Candidatus Vesicomyosocius sp. SY067_SCS001: one gene and its partner. The protein of the gene in region 1 binds, or shares a complex with, the protein of each later gene. Links are inferred from orthologs where the notes say so. Each region holds a gene or a part of one and is shown in the gene's direction. Other genes may lie near its edges. The genes, in order: mnmG and mnmE.

Region 1 (9,967 bases):
GTGTATCTTTTATATTAATCTAACTTAGAAAGATTAGCCTCATAATTTAATCAATTTTTACCATGATTATGATTATTTTTTTTGTTGTAAGAAATCATTTTTGGAGTGGCTTGATTAAAGAGTAGTTTTTTACGTATAATTATTTAATATTTTGTTCAAGGAATTTTACTATGCCATCACGCAGAGATTTAGCAAATGCCATTCGTGTTTTAAGTATGGATGCAGTTCAAAGGGCAAACTCAGGTCATCCAGGTGCGCCAATGGGTATGGCAGATATTGCACAAGTGCTTTGGAATGATCATTTAAAGTATAACCCAATGAATGCTAAATGGTCTAATCGTGACCGTTTTGTGTTATCAAATGGACATGGTTCAATGCTTATTTACTCATTGCTACATTTGTCAGGTTACGACCTTAACATGGATGATATTAAAAATTTTCGTCAATTACATGCTAGAACTGCAGGGCATCCTGAATATGGTTATGTAGATGGTATTGAAACAACAACTGGCCCATTAGGACAAGGTATTACTAATGCAGTTGGCATGGCAATTGCTGAGAGAACATTGGGTGCACAATTTAATAAGTTGGGTCATAATATTGTTGATCATAATACATATGTGTTTATGGGTGATGGTTGTTTAATGGAAGGTTTATCTCATGAATCTTGTGCTATGGCAGGTACATTAGGACTTGGAAAATTAATTGTTTTTTGGGATGATAATGATATTTCTATTGATGGCCATATTTCTGATTGGATGGAAAAAGATGTGGCAAGTCGTTTTGAGTCTTATGGTTGGCATGTTGTTCGCGATGTTAATGGTCATGATCCTGATGCAATTAATTCTGCAATTAATGCAGCTAAAGATGAAATTACTAAACCTTCATTTATTTGTACACGTACAACTATTGGTTTTGGCTCGCCTAATTTATGTGGTACTCATAATTGTCATGGTGCTCCACTTGGTAATGAGGAGATTGCAGCAACTCGTAAAGAGTTGGGTTGGGATTTTGCTCCATTTGAAATTCCTGTAGATATTTATGAAGGATGGGATCATAAAAAAAAAGGCATTGCTGATGAATTAGCTTGGAATGTTAAATTTGCAGCTTATAAGGCGGAGTTTTCAGTAGATGCTGTTGAGTTTGAACGTCGTATGTCAGGTGATTTGCCTGCTAACTTTGAAGTTGAGATGGATTCATTTATTGCTAAAACACAAGATGAAATGCCAAGTATTGCTTCTCGTCAGGCCTCTCAACGTACTATTGAAGCTATGGGTTCATTATTGCCAGAAATGTTTGGTGGTTCTGCTGATTTAACTGGTTCTAATTTAACTAATTGGTCAGGAACTGTTAAAGTCAATGCACAAAATGCAAATGGTAATTACATTTCATGGGGCGTACGTGAATTTGGTATGGCACATATGATGAATGGTATAGTGCTTCATGGAGGTTTTAAGGTTTATGGTGCAACTTTCTTTATGTTTATGGAATTTATGCGTAATGCATTACGTATGTCAGCACTTATGAAAATTGGTACAATTTATGTTTATACCCATGATTCTATTGGTCTAGGAGAAGATGGACCTACGCATCAGCCAGTTGAGCAGTTAGCAACTATGCGTATGATTCCTAATTTCCAGTCTTGGAGAGGGTGTGATGCAGTTGAATCAGCAGTTTCTTGGAAGGTGGCGATGCTTAGAGGTGATGCACCAACAGGATTAGTATTTTCACGTCAAACTTTGATAGCAATGGAACGAACTTCTGAACAAGTAGAAAATATTGAAAAAGGAGGTTATGTTCTTAAAGATTGTGAAGGTGTGGCTGATATTATTTTTATTGCAACTGGCTCTGAAGTAAATTTAGCAATTAAAGCGGTAGCGGCAATAAATGTTAAGGTTCGTGTAGTTTCAATGCCTTGTACAAATGCTTATGATGATCAAAATCAAGCTTATAAGGATTCAGTTTTAACGCCAGGTGTTAAGCGTCTTGCGATTGAGGCAGGTGTTGCTGATGGATGGTATAAATACGTAGGCTTAGATGGTGGCGTGGTTTGTATGACAACTTTTGGTGAGTCTGCACCGGCAGATCAATTATTTAAAGCATTTGGTTTTACCATAGATAATGTTATTGCACAAGCAAAAGCCATTATTGGTTAGATAATACATTTAAACATGGTAAAAATGACTGACACTTTTTAAGTGTTTTGAATGAAATTTATATCTAAATGGTATAATTTAATGAAGTAAAAAAGGAGTAATAAAATGGCAATAAAAATAGGTATTAATGGTTTTGGTCGTATTGGTCGTATGGTATTTCGTGCAATTGCAAAAGATTTCCCAGAATTAGAGGTAGTTGGTATTAACGATTTATTAGAGAATGATTATTTAGCATACATGCTTAAATATGATACAGCCCATGGTCGTTTTGATGATGATATTACAGTTGATAGCGATAACTTTTTTATTAATGGTAAAAAAATTCGCTTGTCATCTGCACATGATCCTTCTAACCTTTCATGGGGTGATATTGATGTAGATGTAGTAATTGACTGTACTGGTTTTTTCTTAACTAAAGAATCTTGTCAATCGCATATTGATGCAGGTGCAAAAAAAGTGGTTCAATCAGCACCATCTAAAGATGATACACCAATGTTTGTTTATGGTGTAAATCATATCGAATATTCAGGTCAAGTTATTATTTCAGCTGCATCTTGTACTACAAATTGTCTTGCACCAATAGCTAAAGTGATTAATGATAATTGGGGCTTAAAGCGTGGTTTAATGACAACAATTCATGCATCAACAGCAACACAGAAAACAGTCGATAGTCCTTCAATGAAAGATTGGAGAGGTGGTCGTTCGGTATTTGAGAATATTATCCCTTCATCAACAGGGGCTGCTAAAGCAGTAGGTGTTGTATTGCCAGAACTTAATGGTAAGTTAACAGGTATGGCATTTCGTATTCCATCAGTTGATGTTTCAGTTGTTGATTTAACTTGTGAGTTAAACAAAAGTGCAACTTATGAACAAATTTTTGACGCTATGAAAGAGGCTTCACAAGGATCAATGAAGGGTACGTTGGCTTATACTAAAGATGCAGTTGTTTCAAGTGATTTTCGTGGTTTTAGCGCTTCTTCAATTTTTGATTATGATGCAGGTATTGCCTTGGATGATACGTTTGTGAAAGTTGTATCTTGGTATGATAATGAGTATGGCTATACCTGTAATATGCTTCGCTTGGTTGAGTATGTTGCTTAATTTATTAAAAAGATACGTCTTGTATTGCTTATTAGTTGTGCTCTTATGTTATATTTGTATATGGAAAATTCACAACTTAATTTTGGTTAGTTGATTGGAAAATTAAAACAAGTTATTATAAATAATCAGTTTAGTATTTTGATATTAAAGATATACTAGAGATTTTAGATATAAAAGACTAAAAATTAGCAGAGGAGTTTTGCATATTTAAAATTTGCAATTTAAAATCCGTAAAAGATATCCTTGAAAAGGATATCAATTTAGTTACAATGTTGTTGTGTTGAATTTCGGTATATATTAAGAATAATTTTACCAAAGTTGGGTTAGTATTACTATCTAAATAAATGATTCAACTATCGAATGCCAATATATGATTATCGTTAGTTGAGCTTGTTGAAAAATCCTGATTAAATTTGTTGATCAGACTATTGAATATAGGAGAATTATTATGTCAGTTATTAATTTATCAGATTTAGATTTAAACTCAAAACGAGTGTTAATTCGTCAAGATCTTAATGTGCCGATTTCTAATGGTGTTGTTACCAGTGATAAGCGTATCAAAGCTTCATTACCAACTATTAAAATGGCTTTGAAGCAAGGTGCTAAAGTAATGTTAATGTCACATCGTGGTCGTCCAATTGAAGGCGATCCCAGTGATGGATTTAGTCTGCAGCCTGTTGCAGATCGTTTGAGTGAGTTATTAAACATTCAAGTGCGTTTAGAAAAAGATTGGTTGGATGGTATTGAAATGAACAATGGAAAGGTAGTGCTTTGTGAAAATGTTCGCTTTAATGTCGGTGAAATGGTTAATGATGATAAGTTATCTAAGCGTATGGCGGCTATTTGTGATATTTTTGTGATGGATGCATTTGGTACTGCACATCGTGTGCAGGCATCTACTTATGGCGTTGCTAAATATGCGCCTATTGCTTGTTCTGGTCCTTTATTATCAGAAGAACTTGATGCACTTGGTAAGGCGTTAGACAATCCTAAACGTCCAATGGTTGCAATTGTTGGTGGCTCTAAAGTTTCAACAAAATTGACTGTGCTTGAGTCGTTATCCAAGATAGTTGATCAACTAGTTGTAGGTGGTGGTATTGCTAATACTTTTATTGCAGCCCAGGGCTTTAACGTAGGTAAATCTTTATGTGAGTATGATTTAATTCCAATAGCTAAAAAGCTTATGAAAGATTGTGAAATTCCAGTATCAAAAGATGTAGTATGTGGTAAGGAGTTTTCAGATGTTGCTAAGGCTGAAACTAAAGCATCAAAAGATGTTGCTGATGATGATATGATTTTTGATATCGGACCTAAATCTGCTCAGCAGTTAGCTGATATTATGAGAAATGCAGGTACGATCGTATGGAATGGTCCAGTTGGTGTGTTTGAGTTTGATCAATTTGCTGCTGGTACGGAAACGTTAGGTAAAGCGATTGCTGAGTCTAATGCATTTTCAATTGCTGGTGGTGGTGATACATTAGCAGCTGTTGATAAATACGGTATCGAGGATAAAATAAGTTATATTTCAACAGGCGGTGGTGCATTCTTAGAATTTCTTGAGGGTAAAAAATTACCAGCAGTAGAAGTTTTAGAACAAAGAGCTTTAGAGGTTATAAAACTTGCCTAGAAGAACTAAAATATTAGCGACACTTGGCCCTGCAACGGATAAAGATGGTGTATTAGTTAGTATTCTTGAGGCTGGTGTTAATGTTGTGCGCATTAATTTTTCACATGGTTCAGAGAAAGAACATTTGAACAGAGTTAAGGCAGTACGCGCTTGGGCAGAAGCTAATCAAACTTATGTAGGTGTTTTAATGGATCTTCAAGGCCCTAAAATTCGTATTGCTGCTTTTAAAGGTGGCATAAAGATTAAGTTGAATAATGGAGATATTTTTGCACTTGATGCTGATTTAGATGAAAACTTAGGTAATAAATATTCGGTGGGTATTGCATATAAAAAATTACCACAAGAAGTGCAACCTGGTAGTATTTTGCTTCTAGATGATGGAAAAATAATACTAGAAGTTACTGATATTAAAGGTAATAAAATTAATACCAATGTGGTTCAAGGCGGTATTTTGTCAGATAAAAAAGGAATTAATCTTCGTGGTGGAGGTTTATCTGCTAATGCACTAACCAAGAAAGATAAAAAAGATATTTTAATTGTAGCAAAAGCTAAAGCGGATTATGTGGCTTTATCATTTCCAGTTAGTGGTGATGATGTACGTGAAATTAAGAAATTATTAAAACAGGTAGATTGTGATGCTGGCGTAATTTCAAAAATTGAACGTGCTGAGTCCTTAGTAGAGAGTGTTATTTTAGATATTATCAGAGAATCAGTGGGAATTATGGTGGCGCGCGGTGATTTAGGTGTTGAAATTGGTGATGCACAATTACCTGCACAACAAAAACGTTTAATTAAGTTAGCTAGATCAAATAATCGAATAGTTATTACTGCAACACAAATGTTAGAATCAATGATTATTAATCCAATTCCAACTCGAGCTGAGGTTTTTGATGTCGCTAATGCAGTATTAGATGGTACCGATGCAGTAATGCTTTCAGCTGAAACAGCAGTAGGTAATTTCCCCGGTAATGCTGTTAAAGCCATGCACGATGTTTGTATTGAAGCTGAAAAAAATCCAATTGCTAAAATATCTCATCATCGTCTTGATGAAACCTTTACTTATATTGATGAAACCATTGCTATGAGCGCAATGTATGCCGCTAATCATATGGGCGCTAGAGTGATTTCTACTTTAACAGAAGGGGGTAAAACCGCTATATGGATGTCAAGAATTAGCTCAGGTATTCCTATTGTAGCAATGTCTGATAAGATATCTACTTTGCAAAAGGCTACGCTTTATCGGGGAGTTCATCCTTGTTTTTTGTCCACTAAAAAAGATTGGACAGAGATAAATAAGGCCGTTATTAAGCGCTTACAAATTGGAGATTTTGTTTATGATGGCGATACTGTTATCTTAACTAAGGGTATGTATAAAAATAAGTCTGGCGGTACAAACTTGATGAAAATTTTGACAGTTGGTGATTCAGAGTATTAAAATAAGAGTAAAAGTAGTTTTATTTATATAAATAATAAAAGTAGTAAATTTTAAAAAAACTTAAAAAGGAGAAAAATATGTTAATTTCGTTAAGAGAATTATTAGATCATGCTGCAGCTAATAACTATGGCATGCCAGCATTTAATATTAATAATATGGAACAAGTCCATGCTATTATGGAAGCAGCAGATAAAACTAATAGTCCTGTTATTATGCAAGGTTCTGCTGGTGCACGAGGCTACGCAGGTGAACCGTTTTTACGTCATTTGATTTTAGCGGCAATTGAAATGTATCCACATATTCCAGTGGTGATGCATCAAGATCATGGTTCTGATCCGTCTGTTTGTTTGCGTTCAATTCAATCTGGCTTTTCATCAGTGATGATGGATGGTTCATTAAAACCAGATATGAAAACGCCAGCTTCATTTAAGTATAATGTTAATGTAACTACTGAAGTTGTAAAAATAGCACATGCAGGAGGTGTTTCTGTTGAAGGTGAATTGGGTTGTCTAGGATCATTAGAAACTGGAATGATGGGCGAAGAAGATGGTCATGGCTCTGAAGGTAAATTAGATTTAGACATGTTGTTAACTTCAGTTGAAGAAGCTGCTGATTTTGTTAAATCAACTAATGTTGATGCATTAGCTATTGCTATCGGCACTTCTCATGGTGCTTATAAATTTACTCAAGAGCCAACGGGTGATGTGTTGCGTATTGATAGAATCAAAGAAATACACGCACGTATTCCAAATACTCATTTAGTGATGCATGGTTCTTCTTCAGTGCCACAAGATTGGCTAAAAATTATTAATAATTTTGGTGGTGATATGGGTCAAACTTATGGTGTTCCTGTAGAGGAAATTCAAGAGGGTATTAAGCATGGCGTACGTAAAGTTAATATTGATACTGATTTACGTATGGCGTCGACTGGCGCGATTCGCAAACACCTAGGTGAAAATACATCAAACTTTGATCCCCGTAAATTCTTAAAAGAAGCAACTAATGCGATGAGTGATATTTGTTCAGCGCGTTTTGAGGCATTTGGTTCAGCAGGTAATGCTGATAAAATCATCGTATCTTCATTAGAGACCATGAGTAAAAAATATCTTTCTATTGAGTTAGACTCTCAAGTAAAGTAGACATATAATAATTAATAATAAACAAGGCTCGTTAAAAGACGAGCCTTGTTTATTTAAACTTCATAAATATGAAACAATCTAAGCGTTATTTAGTTATTGTTATTGGAGGTGGTCATGCTGGTACAGAAGCGGCACTTGCGAGTGCACGTATGGGAGTTAGTACGTTGCTCATTTCTCATAATATTGAAACACTTGGACAAATGAGTTGCAATCCTGCAATTGGTGGGATTGGAAAAGGACATTTAGTTAAGGAAATTGATGCGATGGGTGGTATTATGGCACACGCGATTGATAAATCTGGGATACAATTTCGTACATTAAATGCCTCAAAAGGTTCTGCAGTACGTGCTACTCGTGCACAGGCTGATCGTATTTTGTATAAGTCAGAGATTCGTTATGCTTTAGAAAATCAAGATAATTTATCTTTATTCCAACAAGCAGTTGATGATTTAATTATTGAAGACGGTCGAATTAAAGGTGTAGTGACTCAAATGGGGCTTGCTTTAATGGCAAATAAGGTTATTCTTACATCAGGTACTTTTTTAGGCGGTATTATCCATATTGGGCAACGTAATTTTCAAGGTGGTCGTGCAGGCGATGCACCTTCCAATGCTTTATCAATAAAATTACGTTCTTATGATTTAGGTGTTAATAGATTAAAAACAGGTACACCACCAAGATTAGATGGAAGAACATTGGATTATTCTCTCATGCAAGTACAACCAGGAGATATGCCACTACCGACATTTTCATTTATAGGTGTTAAAGAAGAACATCCAAGACAGATTCCTTGCTATATTACTTATACAAACAATAGAACCCATGATTTAATTCGTAGTGGATTAAAAGACTCACCTATTTTTACTGGAAATATAGAAAGTATTGGCCCTAGATATTGTCCATCCATTGAAGATAAAGTAGTACGTTTTAACGAACGTGATTCACATCAAATTTTTGTTGAACCTGAGGGACTAAGTACTAATGAGGTTTATCCAAACGGAGTGTCTACATCGTTATCTTATAAAGTGCAACTAGATTTTATTAATTCAATCAAGGGTTTCGAGAATGCACAAATCATACGTCCAGGCTATGCGATTGAATATGATTTTTTTGATCCTAAAGGATTGAAACAAACATTGGAAGTTAAAAAAATATCAGGATTGTATTTTGCTGGACAGATTAATGGCACTACTGGTTATGAAGAAGCGGCAGCTCAAGGGTTGTTAGCAGGTGTTAACGCTGCATGTGCCATATTAGAAAAAGACGCTTGGTTACCGAAACGAGATGAGTCTTATATTGGAGTTATGGTAGATGATTTAATTACAAAAGGTACTAATGAGCCTTACCGAATGTTTACCTCGCGTGCTGAATATCGCTTATTATTAAGAGAGGATAATGCAGATGAGCGCCTCACACCAAAGGCTAAAGAACTTGGGTTAATTAGTGAGGCTCGTTGGCAGTCTTTTCAAGTTAAATATAAGGCTGTTGAACAAGAAAAAAAACGTCTTAAAAACACTTGGATACAAGCAAATGACACTCAGGCAAATACGATTTTAAATCAAAATATAAGTCATGAATATTCTTTATTTGAATTACTGAAACGACCGAAAATTGATTATCAAATATTAAGTAAAATAGAATCTGGTAAGCCATTTTTGACGGATATTATTTTAATGAGAGTGATCGAAAATCAAATTAAATATGCTGGCTATATTAAGCGTCAACTAGTGGAGATTAAAAAATATCGTAAGAACGAAAATACAGTATTATCTACAAATATAAATTATAACTCAATTAAAGCGCTCTCTGCTGAAGTTAGACAAAAACTTGAACTATATAAGCCAGAGACTATTGGTCAAGCAAGCCGTATTCAAGGTGTCACTCCCGCTTCTATTTCTATTTTATTAGTTTATTTAAAAACACGCATTATTCAAGATGAATGTTAAAGGACACTTTAATAGGCATGAAGTTTGAAAGTGAACAAGTCAATAAAGTTATGAACTATGTTACATTGATTATTAATTAGAATAAGGCTTACAATCTAAGTATTATTAGAATTTTGGAACAATGTAATTTTATGCAATTTGATAAATTTAATGATGATTAACAATTTTTAATTTAGTTAATTATAGACTAGAACTATGTCAGATTAAATTTTGCTTTAGATAGATTATTTTAATAGTTTTTTTAGAAGGTTGAAAAAATATTGAAATTGATTCAATAATTATTATGCGATAATAATGGATACTTGTTAATAAAAGGAATTGATTAGGAGAGGAATGAAAAAGATAGGGTATTTTTTAATAGTATTAATTGTTATTTTGGTTCTTATTATGATGTTTGTATTTGATCCAATAGTAAAAAAATACGTACAAAAGTATGCACAAAATATACTTAAAACACCGATAACTATTAGTCAATTTAGCAGTAGCTTTTTGGATAAGCGTTTAAATATTGATTTTATTGAAGTGCATAATCCACCAAGTTTTAATAATAAAAATGCTTTTTA
Region 2 (10,100 bases), 880 kb from region 1 along the record:
AATTGATAAATGTTTTCATGGAAGGTAGTAGTTTACAATTATTTAATGCTTGTTTAATACCAATCTAATATATTGTTTAACCTTTAATACCAAAAGATGTCTTTGTATGTTAGATGTATATTATGAATATTTAACTAAACAGTTCTGCCTTTATACTTATGTATCTTAGTTGTATTAAGAGTTAGTTGCTTAATTTGTATTTATCTAACTCTTTATTTAGTTCTCTAATTATGGCTGTTATTTTGATTCAATATTTTATAATTCTGTCATCATGTAACTTTAATAAACTATTCATCAACTTTTTTTACGTTTTGTATTTAGTATTACTTGGTTTTTGTTGTGTAAAATAACTACAATTGCCTTGATTGTTTTCATGAGTTGTCCTAATGTAAAATAGTACTATTTTAATATCTGGATTTGTTTTGCAATTAAAGGAAAAAATTCAACGATTAAAACCATTTGATATACTATTGAAAGGTAATTTAATGGGTTTGGAAAAAGAAGGATTGCGAGTGTCAAGGAAAGGTGGAATTTCTCAAGTACCGCATCCTTATGCTTTAGGCTGTGCCTTAACGCATCCCAATATTACCACAGATTTTTCTGAATCTTTAGTAGAATTGGTAACACCCCCGCTTAGTGGGGCAGTAGAGATGTTATCTTTTTTAGAAAATACGCAGTATTATTTGTATCATCATTTGCCTAAAGATCAAAATTTTTGGCCAACTAGCATGCCTTGCGTTATTCGTGGTGAAACTACCATTCCTATAGCTCAATATGGAACTTCTAACCAAGGAATGTTGAAAACAATTTATCGTCAAGGACTAGCAAACCGTTACGGTAGTGTTATGCAAACTATTGCAGGAATTCATTTTAATTATTCATTTTCTAATAAATTTTGGAAACAATATAAAAGATTATTTGCTCCTACAGAAGTGTTAAGGTCATTTATTGATAATGGCTATATGGGTCTAATCCGTAATATAGTGCGTTATGGTTGGATAATTCCTTATTTATTTGGAGCATCACCTGCTGTATGTAAGTCATTCTTAAAAGGGTACCATGCCCATTCGTTGGTTGAATTTAATGATTCAACTTTGTACGAGCCTTATGCTACCTCTTTGCGTATGGGAGATATTGGTTATCAAAATTTAGCTGAGGATGAAGCAGGTGTTAAAGCTAATTACAACAGTTTGAGTCATTATATAAACAGCCTTAAAGTAGGGATGCAAACTTCTTGTTTTGAGTATGAAATGATTGGTGTAAAACGTCACGGGAAATATCAGCAGCTTAATACTAATATTTTACAGATTGAAAATGAGTATTATGCTTCTGTACGTCCGAAACCGTTTCTTGAGTCAAATAAAAATTCTTTAAATACGCTAAGTAGTAGCGGTATTGGCTATGTTGAGCTAAGGTCGATAGATATTAATCCACTTTTATCATTGGGTATCGATAAGCCACAAATTCATTTTTTAGAAGCGTTTATGTTGTTTTGTTTACTTGAGCCATCTTGTGCTATTTCTACCTCAGAACAGTTTGGAATTGACACTAATGATCAGCTAGTTGCCCATGAAGGTCGTAAGCCTAAATTAATGCTAATGTACAAAGGTAAACAGATTTCACGCCAGAAGTGGGGGACTGATATTATCACTAAGATGGAATATTGTACAGCGTTATTAAGTGAAAGCCATCAAGTGTCTATTCGAGATATAGCATGTCGTATTAACAATCCAGATTTAACACCTTCTGCGATAGCTCTTAGTCAGATGAAAAGCCGTAATCAGGGTTTTTTTGATTACACTAATTCATTATCTAAGAAATATAGGAGTGAGTTCTTATTTAATACAATAAATAAGAAACATTTCGATTATTTAGATCATCAAGCAAAGGTTTCATGTCAAAAACAACTCCAAATTGAAGCTTCTGATTTGGTAGATTTTGATACATTTCTAACTGAGTATTTTATAAAATATCTTAAAAATTAATGAATAGCGGTAAAACAACAATTTGCGCATTAGCCAGTAGTGTTGGTAAAGGGGGTATTGGCATAGTGCGTGTATCAGGACCATTATGTAAAGTTATTGCAAAAAAAATGCTTGGGTTTATTCCCAAACCACGATATGCATATTATGGCTTATTTTTTGATCAAGAAAGTACTGAAATAGATAAAGGAATTGCTTTGTTTTTCCCAAAGCCATACTCATTTACAGGTGAAGATGTATTAGAGTTTCAAGGACATGGTGGTATGATTGGTATGCGCTCTTTACTGGAATCTGCCATATCCATTGGTGCTAAACTAGCTGAGTCAGGTGAATTCTCAAAGCGTTCTTTTTTAAACGGAAAAATGGACTTGGTACAAGCAGAAGCGATTGCAGATATGATTAATGCTAATTCAAAACGAGCCTCTAAGTCAGCATTTAGGTCTTTATCGGGTGAGTTTTCTAATCAAATAAATGCACTTACTAAATCTATTATTGAGCTTAGAGTTTTTGTTGAAGCAACTATAGATTTTTCGGATGAGGAAATTGATTTTTTGCAATCAGATCAAGTTAAATGTAAAATAAAAGACATCAAACAGACAGTTGAAACTATTTTAAAATTTACCACACAAGGTGTTATTTTAAGAGAAGGGTTGAATGTTGCTATTGCTGGGAAGCCCAATGCTGGTAAGTCTTCATTGCTTAATGCACTTACACAAGAATCTAGCGCTATTGTGACTGATATTGCAGGTACAACGCGCGATGTTCTGAAAGAAACTGTTCATGTAAATGGCGTACCACTTAATATTATTGATACAGCAGGTCTACGTAATAGCCATGATAAGATAGAAAAAGAAGGTATCAAGAGAGCGAATTTTGAGATTGAGCATGCTGATGTAGTGCTAATGGTATTTGACGCGCAAGATGATAAGCCAGATTTATCCATACTACCTAAAAATATTAATGATCAATCTTTATTGTTGATTAAAAATAAGGTGGATTTAACGAATGGCGTTATTAAAAGAGAAGTGATTAATGATATTGTGCAATTGTCAGTTTCAGCTAAGTATTCAGAAGGTATAAAATTATTACGAAAAGAGTTATTTAATATTTCAGGATTAGAAGATTTATCAGAAGGAATTGTGCTTGCTAGAAGACGTCATATCATTGCTCTAGAAGCATCATTAGTGTCTATTGGAAATGCTACTATGCAATTAGAAAATGGCGCAATAGAGTTAATGGCTGAAGATTTACGTTTTGCTGGTCAATTTATGGGTAGTATTACTGGTGAATTTTCATCGGATGATTTACTTGATGAAATATTTTCTTCTTTTTGTATTGGGAAATAAAATAAGAAAGGCCTGTTTTTTGGTTTTAAACTAAAAAATAATGAATATTAAAACTAAATTTTATATTTACTTTTTAGTCACGATTTTGCTTTCACCATTGTTAATGTATGAAGCGATGCTTTCTTATACAATGACTAGCGTAGTTGATATATTATTGGTTATTCTAATTTTATTGGTCTACTTGGGCCTATACTTGTCTATTCGTCAAGATTTCTTATCTCCATTTAGCGACTTGCAAAGTTGGGTAGATGGTTATAAGTTTAGTCAAAGTGTACGTTTAAGTGATAATCAAAAAACCACGTTTCAGCCTGTTGCAAAAGCGATTAATCATCTAATTGATGAAAATCAATGTTTATATGATGATATGGAGAGTATTTTAAATAAACAAGTTCAGCGTTTAAGTAAAAAATCTGCCTCTTTAGAAACGTTATATAGTGTGTCATCAAAACTTAATAAAATACATTCAATTGATGAATTATTTGCACACTTTTTAGACATTCTTATTAAGATGACTGGTGCTTCATCAGGTGCTGCACGTAGTTTATCTGATGATAGTCAGCTTCACTTGATGGCAACACAGGGTGTAATTGATAAACAAGGACAAGTAATAGATGTATTAAGTGCAGACTGTTTTTGTGGTGAAGTGGCTATGGCAAGTGATACTTGTGTACAATTTAGCGTACATACCTGTGCACAATGTGTCGGTAAGAAATCTCAAACCAAAGCAAGTGTTGGTACGATATTTATACCACTTAGGTATCATGGAAAAACATTAGGTACCTTTAATTTGTTTTTTGATACATTGCCATCATTGGCTTTTGATGAGCGTGTACTACTTAGTTCTATTGCTGAAAATATTGCTATTTCATTAGATAAAGCTTGGCTAGATATCCAAACTAAACGTATGGAATTGTCACAAGAACGTTTATTTTTATCACAAGAAATACATGACTCATTAGCACAAACTATTTATAGTTTAAAATTACAAGTAACAGCACTTGGAAACATACTTAAAGTAGGTAAAAAATCTGATGCAAACGATAAAGTGCTAAGCCTACAGTCTAATATTACTCAAGCAAACCAAGAGTTACGTGAACTTATGTATAATTTTCGTATACCGTTAGATCCTAAAGGAATTAAGGCTTCTTTAACAACTTTACTTAATCGATTTATGTCAGAAGAAGGTATTGCTACCTATTTACAGGTTGAGGGGAAGTTACAAGTATCTCCAGAAGTAGAAATGCAAATTATGCGTATCACCCAAGAGGCATTGTCTAATATACGTAAACATGCTAAAGCTCGTAATGTACGTGTTTTGCTTTTAGCAGAACCTAATTGTCAATTATTGATTGAAGATGATGGTGTTGGATTTGAAAAAGACCAAAATGAAAGTGAAGTAATGGGAAATAATATTGGTATGAATATTATGAAAGAACGAGCAATAAGAATTGGTGCTAGTATTAAAATCGAATCAGGAGTTGATGGAAGTACACGTGTTATAGTCAATTTCCAGAAGGTATCGTGAAAATCTACATTATTGATGATCACGCCTTGTTTCGTAATGGACTCATTGCTTTATTGGAATCTAAACAAATTAGTGCCAGTGCTGCTGCTTCGCCAAAGCAAGGTTTGATAGAAATTCCTTCTTTATCAGTAGATATTATTCTATTAGATTTACGCATGCCTCAAATGTCTGGACTTGAAGTGTTAAAAATACTCAAAACAAAGAATATTACAATACCAATTGTGATGTTAACTACTAGTACCCAAGAATATGATTTACGTAGTTGTCTTAAACATGGCGCCCAAGGTTATTTATTAAAAGACATGGATCCAGATGAACTAGTCGATGCTCTAGATGAAGTTATCAAAGGTTCAATTGTTGTTGCACAAGATATGAGATATATACTAGCAAAGGCTTTACGGGATGAATTAACCGACAATGAGCCTTCTTTTGACTCCTTAACTAGTCGAGAAAAAGAAGTAGCTTGCCAGGTGTCTAGTGGTTATAGTAATAAAGTCATTGCTAGAGAATTGGGTATTTCTGATGGTACAGTTAAACTACACGTCAAGTCAATTCTTAAAAAATTATCACTAAGCTCACGCGTTGAAGTAGCAGTAATGGTTACACAAAAAGGTTATTGTAAATAAAATCAATGGATAGATATCAAAAATTAGTAGCACAAGCATTAACATCAGTGATTGAGGTATTTTCGTGGGACTTAGAAGAAGAGATTCAAAAAAATATAGATTTAATATTATTAGATATTCGTGAGCAAGATGAATTTGATATGATGCATATTAAAAATTCAATTCATGTTCCTAGAGGTATACTTGAGAGTGCGTGTGTTTGGAATTATGATAACACTGTGCCAAAATTAGTACAAGCAATAAACCAAGATATTGTTGTTATTTGTCGCTCAGGTAATCGTAGTGTACTTGCAACTTTGACTATGCAACAAATGGGCTTTACTAAGGTTCGTTCATTAAAAATGGGAATTAAAGGTTGGAATGATAATGATCTTGAAATGGTGAATTCCAATCATGTAATTGTTGATATTAATCAAGCTGATGATTGGCTTAATAGAGTGATTTCAAAGGATTAAGTTATCATCTTGGTAAAGATAATGTTAATTAATATTTAATTTAATTAATTTTTCTTTATTATAATTTGTAATATTATATGAAAATGTCCTTAATTTTTAATTAAATAAGGACTGGAAAGTATAAAGTTAAAAATAATACTTGACAGATTAGTTGTTATCTGTATAATTTTTTGTTTTTAACTGTAGCAAAAAAATTGCTTTATCAATTTAATGTTGTAGTTGCTCTTTAAAAATATATTAAACAACTTGTGTGGGCACTCGTACAATAAAATTGTGCAAGTGCACATTAAAAACTAAAGCAAATAAGCTTTTAAAAAAATTGAACATAAAGCAAATTTTATTTATTTGAATTGTTTTTAGATGTTCTAAATAGTTAGAATTGAACTGAAGAGTTTGATCCTGGCTCAGATTGAACGCTGGCGGTATGCTTAACACATGCAAGTCGAACGGAAACGATACTAGCTTGCTAGTAGGCGTCGAGTGGCGGACGGGTGAGTAACGCGTAGGAATCTGCTTGATAGTGGGGGATAGCCCGGAGAAATCCGGATTAATACCGCATAATCTTGATAAAGTAAAGAAGGCCTCTAATTATATATGCTTTCGCTATCAAATGAGCCTGCGTAAGATTAGCTAGTTGGTGAGGTAAAAGCTCACCAAGGTGACGATCTTTAGCTGGTCTGAGAGGATGATCAGCCACACTGGAACTGAGACACGGTCCAGACTCCTACGGGAGGCAGCAGTGGGGAATATTGGACAATGGGCGCAAGCCTGATCCAGCAATACCGCGTGTGTGAAGAAGGCCTGAGGGTTGTAAAGCACTTTCAATTAGGAAGAAGAAATAATGGCTAATATCTATTATTTTTGACGTTACTTTTAGAAGAAGCACCGGCTAACTCCGTGCCAGCAGCCGCGGTAATACGGAGGGTGCAAGCGTTAATCGGAATTACTGGGCGTAAAGCGTGCGTAGGTGGTTTATTAAGTCAGATGTGAAAGCCCTGGGCTCAACCTAGGAACTGCATTTGAAACTGGAAGACTAGAGTATAGGAGAGGAAAGTGGAATTTCTGGTGTAGCGGTGAAATGCGTAGATATCAGAAGGAACATCAATGGCGAAGGCAGCTTTCTGGACTAATACTGACACTGAGGTACGAAAGCGTGGGTAGCAAACAGGATTAGATACCCTGGTAGTCCATGCCGTAAACGATGATAACTAGCCGTTGGGGGGGGTACCCTTTAGTGGCGAAGCTAACGCGTTAAGTTATCCGCCTGGGGAGTACGGCCGCAAGGTTAAAACTCAAAGGAATTGACGGGGACCCGCACAAGCGGTGGAGCATGTGGTTTAATTCGATGCAACGCGAAGAACCTTACCTGGTCTTGACATATCGCAAACTTTCTAGAGATAGATTGGTGCCTTCGGGAATGCGGATACAGGTGCTGCATGGCTGTCGTCAGCTCGTGTCGTGAGATGTTGGGTTAAGTCCCGTAACGAGCGCAACCCTTATCCTTATTTGCCAGTACATAACGGTGGGAACTATAAGGAGACTGCCGGTGATAAACCGGAGGAAGGCGGGGACGACGTCAAGTCATCATGGCCCTTACGACCAGGGCTACACACGTGCTACAATGGGAAGGACAAAGGGTCGCTAAGCCGTGAGGTGGTGCTAATCTCACAAATCTTTTCGTAGTCCGGATCGGAGTCTGCAACTCGACTCCGTGAAGTCGGAATCGCTAGTAATCGTAGATCAGAATGCTACGGTGAATACGTTCCCGGGTCTTGTACACACCGCCCGTCATACCATGGGAGTGGGTTGCACCAGAAGTAGCTAGTTTAACTATTTTATAGAGGACGGTTACCACGGTGTGATTCATGACTGGGGTAAAGTCGTAACAAGGTAGCCTTACCGGAAGGTGAGGCTGGATCACCTCCTTAAGAAAAGTATGAGTGTCCACAACAAGTTGTTTAATAATGATAAAGGTAATAAAAATTACCTCACACTATTTGTGCGATAATTTTTATGATAATTGCATAAAATAATAAAAATAGACAAATAATTTTGGGTCTGTAGCTCAGTTGGTTAGAGCGCACCCCTGATAAGGGTGAGGTCGGTGGTTCAAATCCATCCAGACCCACCAAATTTTGCGTTATGATTACTTCAGGCCCATCGTTTATTACGTAAGTTTAATTAAGTCCCCTTTTATAATAAACTTATAGTTTATATAGTTTATACTGTAAGCAAAAAGGGGCCATAGCTCAGCTGGGAGAGCGCTTGCCTTGCACGCAAGAGGTCGGGAGTTCGATCCTCCCTGGCTCCACCAAGTATTCTTTTATTGTGCAAAGAAAACTTAAACAAAAAAATTTTTAATTGTTGTTTTGTTTAAGTTTTTATACTGCGCCTTCGAGTGTAGAGCTCTTTAACAATTTAATACATGAAGTAAAGTTTGTAAATATACAATATAACAACGCGAAGATTATTATCATAATAGTCTGTATTGGTGTATTGCATTGACACAACAATTTCAAAAAATATGGATTCTCATTGAGAAATTAATTTTTCAATGAAATAAAAAGAATTCACCAATTGTGATTTATCATAATTTGTGACTTCAAGGTGAAATACTAACTATAAACACCAATATTATAAGGTTTTGAATTTTATTTATTTGCAAAGTATTTTTTTGAGTGATTAAGAGGTTTAGCTTTGCTAAATAGTTAATTAAGCAAAAAATTTATACAGTACATAGATAAAGTATAAATAGATAATTTGGGGTTATATGGTCAAGTGAATAAGTGCATATGATGAATGCCTTGGCATTAGAAGGCGATGAAGGACGTGATAATCTGCGATAAGCTTCGGTTAGCTGATAAATAAGCTTTAATCCGGAGATCTCCGAATGGGAAAACCCAGTGGTCATCAGACCATTATCCTTAACTGAATAGAATAGGTTAAGGAAGCGAACCTAGGGAACTGAAACATCTAAGTACCTAGAGGAAAAGAAATCAACCGAGATTCCCTTAGTAGCAGCGAGCGAACGGGGACCAGCCCTTAAGCATATTTTAAATTACTAGAATGTTCTGGAAAGTTCAATGATACAGGGTGATAATCCCGTATAGGAAAGTTTAATTTATGTTAAATCGAGTAAGGCGGCGCACGTGAAACGCTGTTTGAATATGGGGGGACCACCCTCCAAGGCTAAATACTCTCTAATGACCGATAGTGAACAAGTACCGTGAGGGAAAGGCGAAAAGAACCCCGGGAGGGGAGTGAAATAGAACCTGAAATCGTATGCATACAAACAGTAGGAGCAGATTTATTCTGTGACTGCGTACCTTTTGTATAATGGGTCAGCGACTTACTTCTCAGTAGCAAGGTTAACCAAATAGGGGAGCCGTAGGGAAACCGAGTCTTAAATGGGCGTTTAGTTGCTGGGAGTAGACCCGAAACCGGGTGATCTATCCATGGCCAGGGTGAAGGTTAGGTAAAACTAACTGGAGGCCCGAACCCACTTATGTTGAAAAATGAGGGGATGAGCTGTGGATAGGGGTGAAAGGCCAAACAAACCCGGAGATAGCTGGTTCTCTCCGAAATCTATTTAGGTAGAGCCTCATGTATTACTGTCGGGGGTAGAGCACTGTTATGGTTAGCGGGTCGTCAAGGCTTAGTAAGCCATTGCAAACTCCGAATACCGACAAGTATGAGCATGGGAGACACACTGCGGGTGCTAACGTCCGTAGTGGAAAGGGAAACAACCCAGACCGTCAGCTAAGGTCCCAAAATTGTAGTTAAGTGGGAAACGATGTGAAAAGGCCAAGACAGCCAGGAAGTTGGCTTAGAAGCAGCCATTCCTTTAAAGAGTGCGTAATAGCTCACTGGTCGAGTCGGTTTGCGCGGAAGATTTAACGGGGCTAAAACTACATACCGAAGCTACGGATTGCAATTTATTGCAATGGTAGGAGAGCGTTCTGTAAGCCGTTGAAGGTAAACTGTAAGGTTTACTGGAGGTATCAGAAGTGCGAATGCTGACATGAGTAACGATAAAGGGGGTGAAAAACCCCCTCGCCAGAAGTCCAAGGTTTCCTACGCAACGTTAATCGGCGTAGGGTTAGTCGGCCCCTAAGGCGAGGCAGAAATGCGTAGTCGATGGGAAATAGGTTAATATTCCTATACTT

Evidence for each region.
Region 2: the proteins of mnmG (region 1) and mnmE are in contact, whole or in part, in a solved structure (PDB 9HIP), measured with the Escherichia coli proteins. The link is inferred for Candidatus Vesicomyosocius sp. SY067_SCS001 from one-to-one orthologs.

Annotation. Positions count from the first base shown.
Region 1 is NZ_CP054877.1:68,471-78,437, forward strand. What follows is about bases 7,099-9,965. They hold mnmG (tRNA uridine-5-carboxymethylaminomethyl(34) synthesis enzyme MnmG), read left to right. Parts: upstream 7,099-7,526; coding sequence 7,527-9,404; downstream 9,405-9,965. Other genes in these bases: fba (class II fructose-bisphosphate aldolase), read left to right, coding at 7,099-7,458; HUW60_RS00365 (hypothetical protein), read left to right, coding at 9,738-9,965. Also shown: tkt (transketolase), read left to right, coding at 171-2,156; gap (type I glyceraldehyde-3-phosphate dehydrogenase), read left to right, coding at 2,262-3,257; HUW60_RS00345 (phosphoglycerate kinase), read left to right, coding at 3,706-4,884; pyk (pyruvate kinase), read left to right, coding at 4,877-6,319; more of fba, read left to right, coding at 6,397-7,098; more of HUW60_RS00365, read left to right, coding at 9,966-9,967. UniProt on the Escherichia coli protein: NAD-binding protein involved in the addition of a carboxymethylaminomethyl (cmnm) group at the wobble position (U34) of certain tRNAs, forming tRNA-cmnm(5)s(2)U34.
Region 2 is NZ_CP054877.1:954,584-964,683, reverse strand. Bases 1,157-4,156 are described here. They hold mnmE (tRNA uridine-5-carboxymethylaminomethyl(34) synthesis GTPase MnmE), read left to right. Parts: upstream 1,157-1,984; coding sequence 1,985-3,328; downstream 3,329-4,156. Other genes in these bases: HUW60_RS04620 (histidine kinase), read left to right, coding at 3,369-4,156; gshA (glutamate--cysteine ligase), read left to right, coding at 1,157-1,985. Outside these bases: HUW60_RS04635 (thiamine phosphate synthase), read right to left, coding at 1-19; more of gshA, read left to right, coding at 423-1,156; more of HUW60_RS04620, read left to right, coding at 4,157-4,853; HUW60_RS04615 (response regulator), read left to right, coding at 4,850-5,479; HUW60_RS04610 (rhodanese-like domain-containing protein), read left to right, coding at 5,485-5,934. UniProt on the Escherichia coli protein: Exhibits a very high intrinsic GTPase hydrolysis rate. Involved in the addition of a carboxymethylaminomethyl (cmnm) group at the wobble position (U34) of certain tRNAs, forming tRNA-cmnm(5)s(2)U34.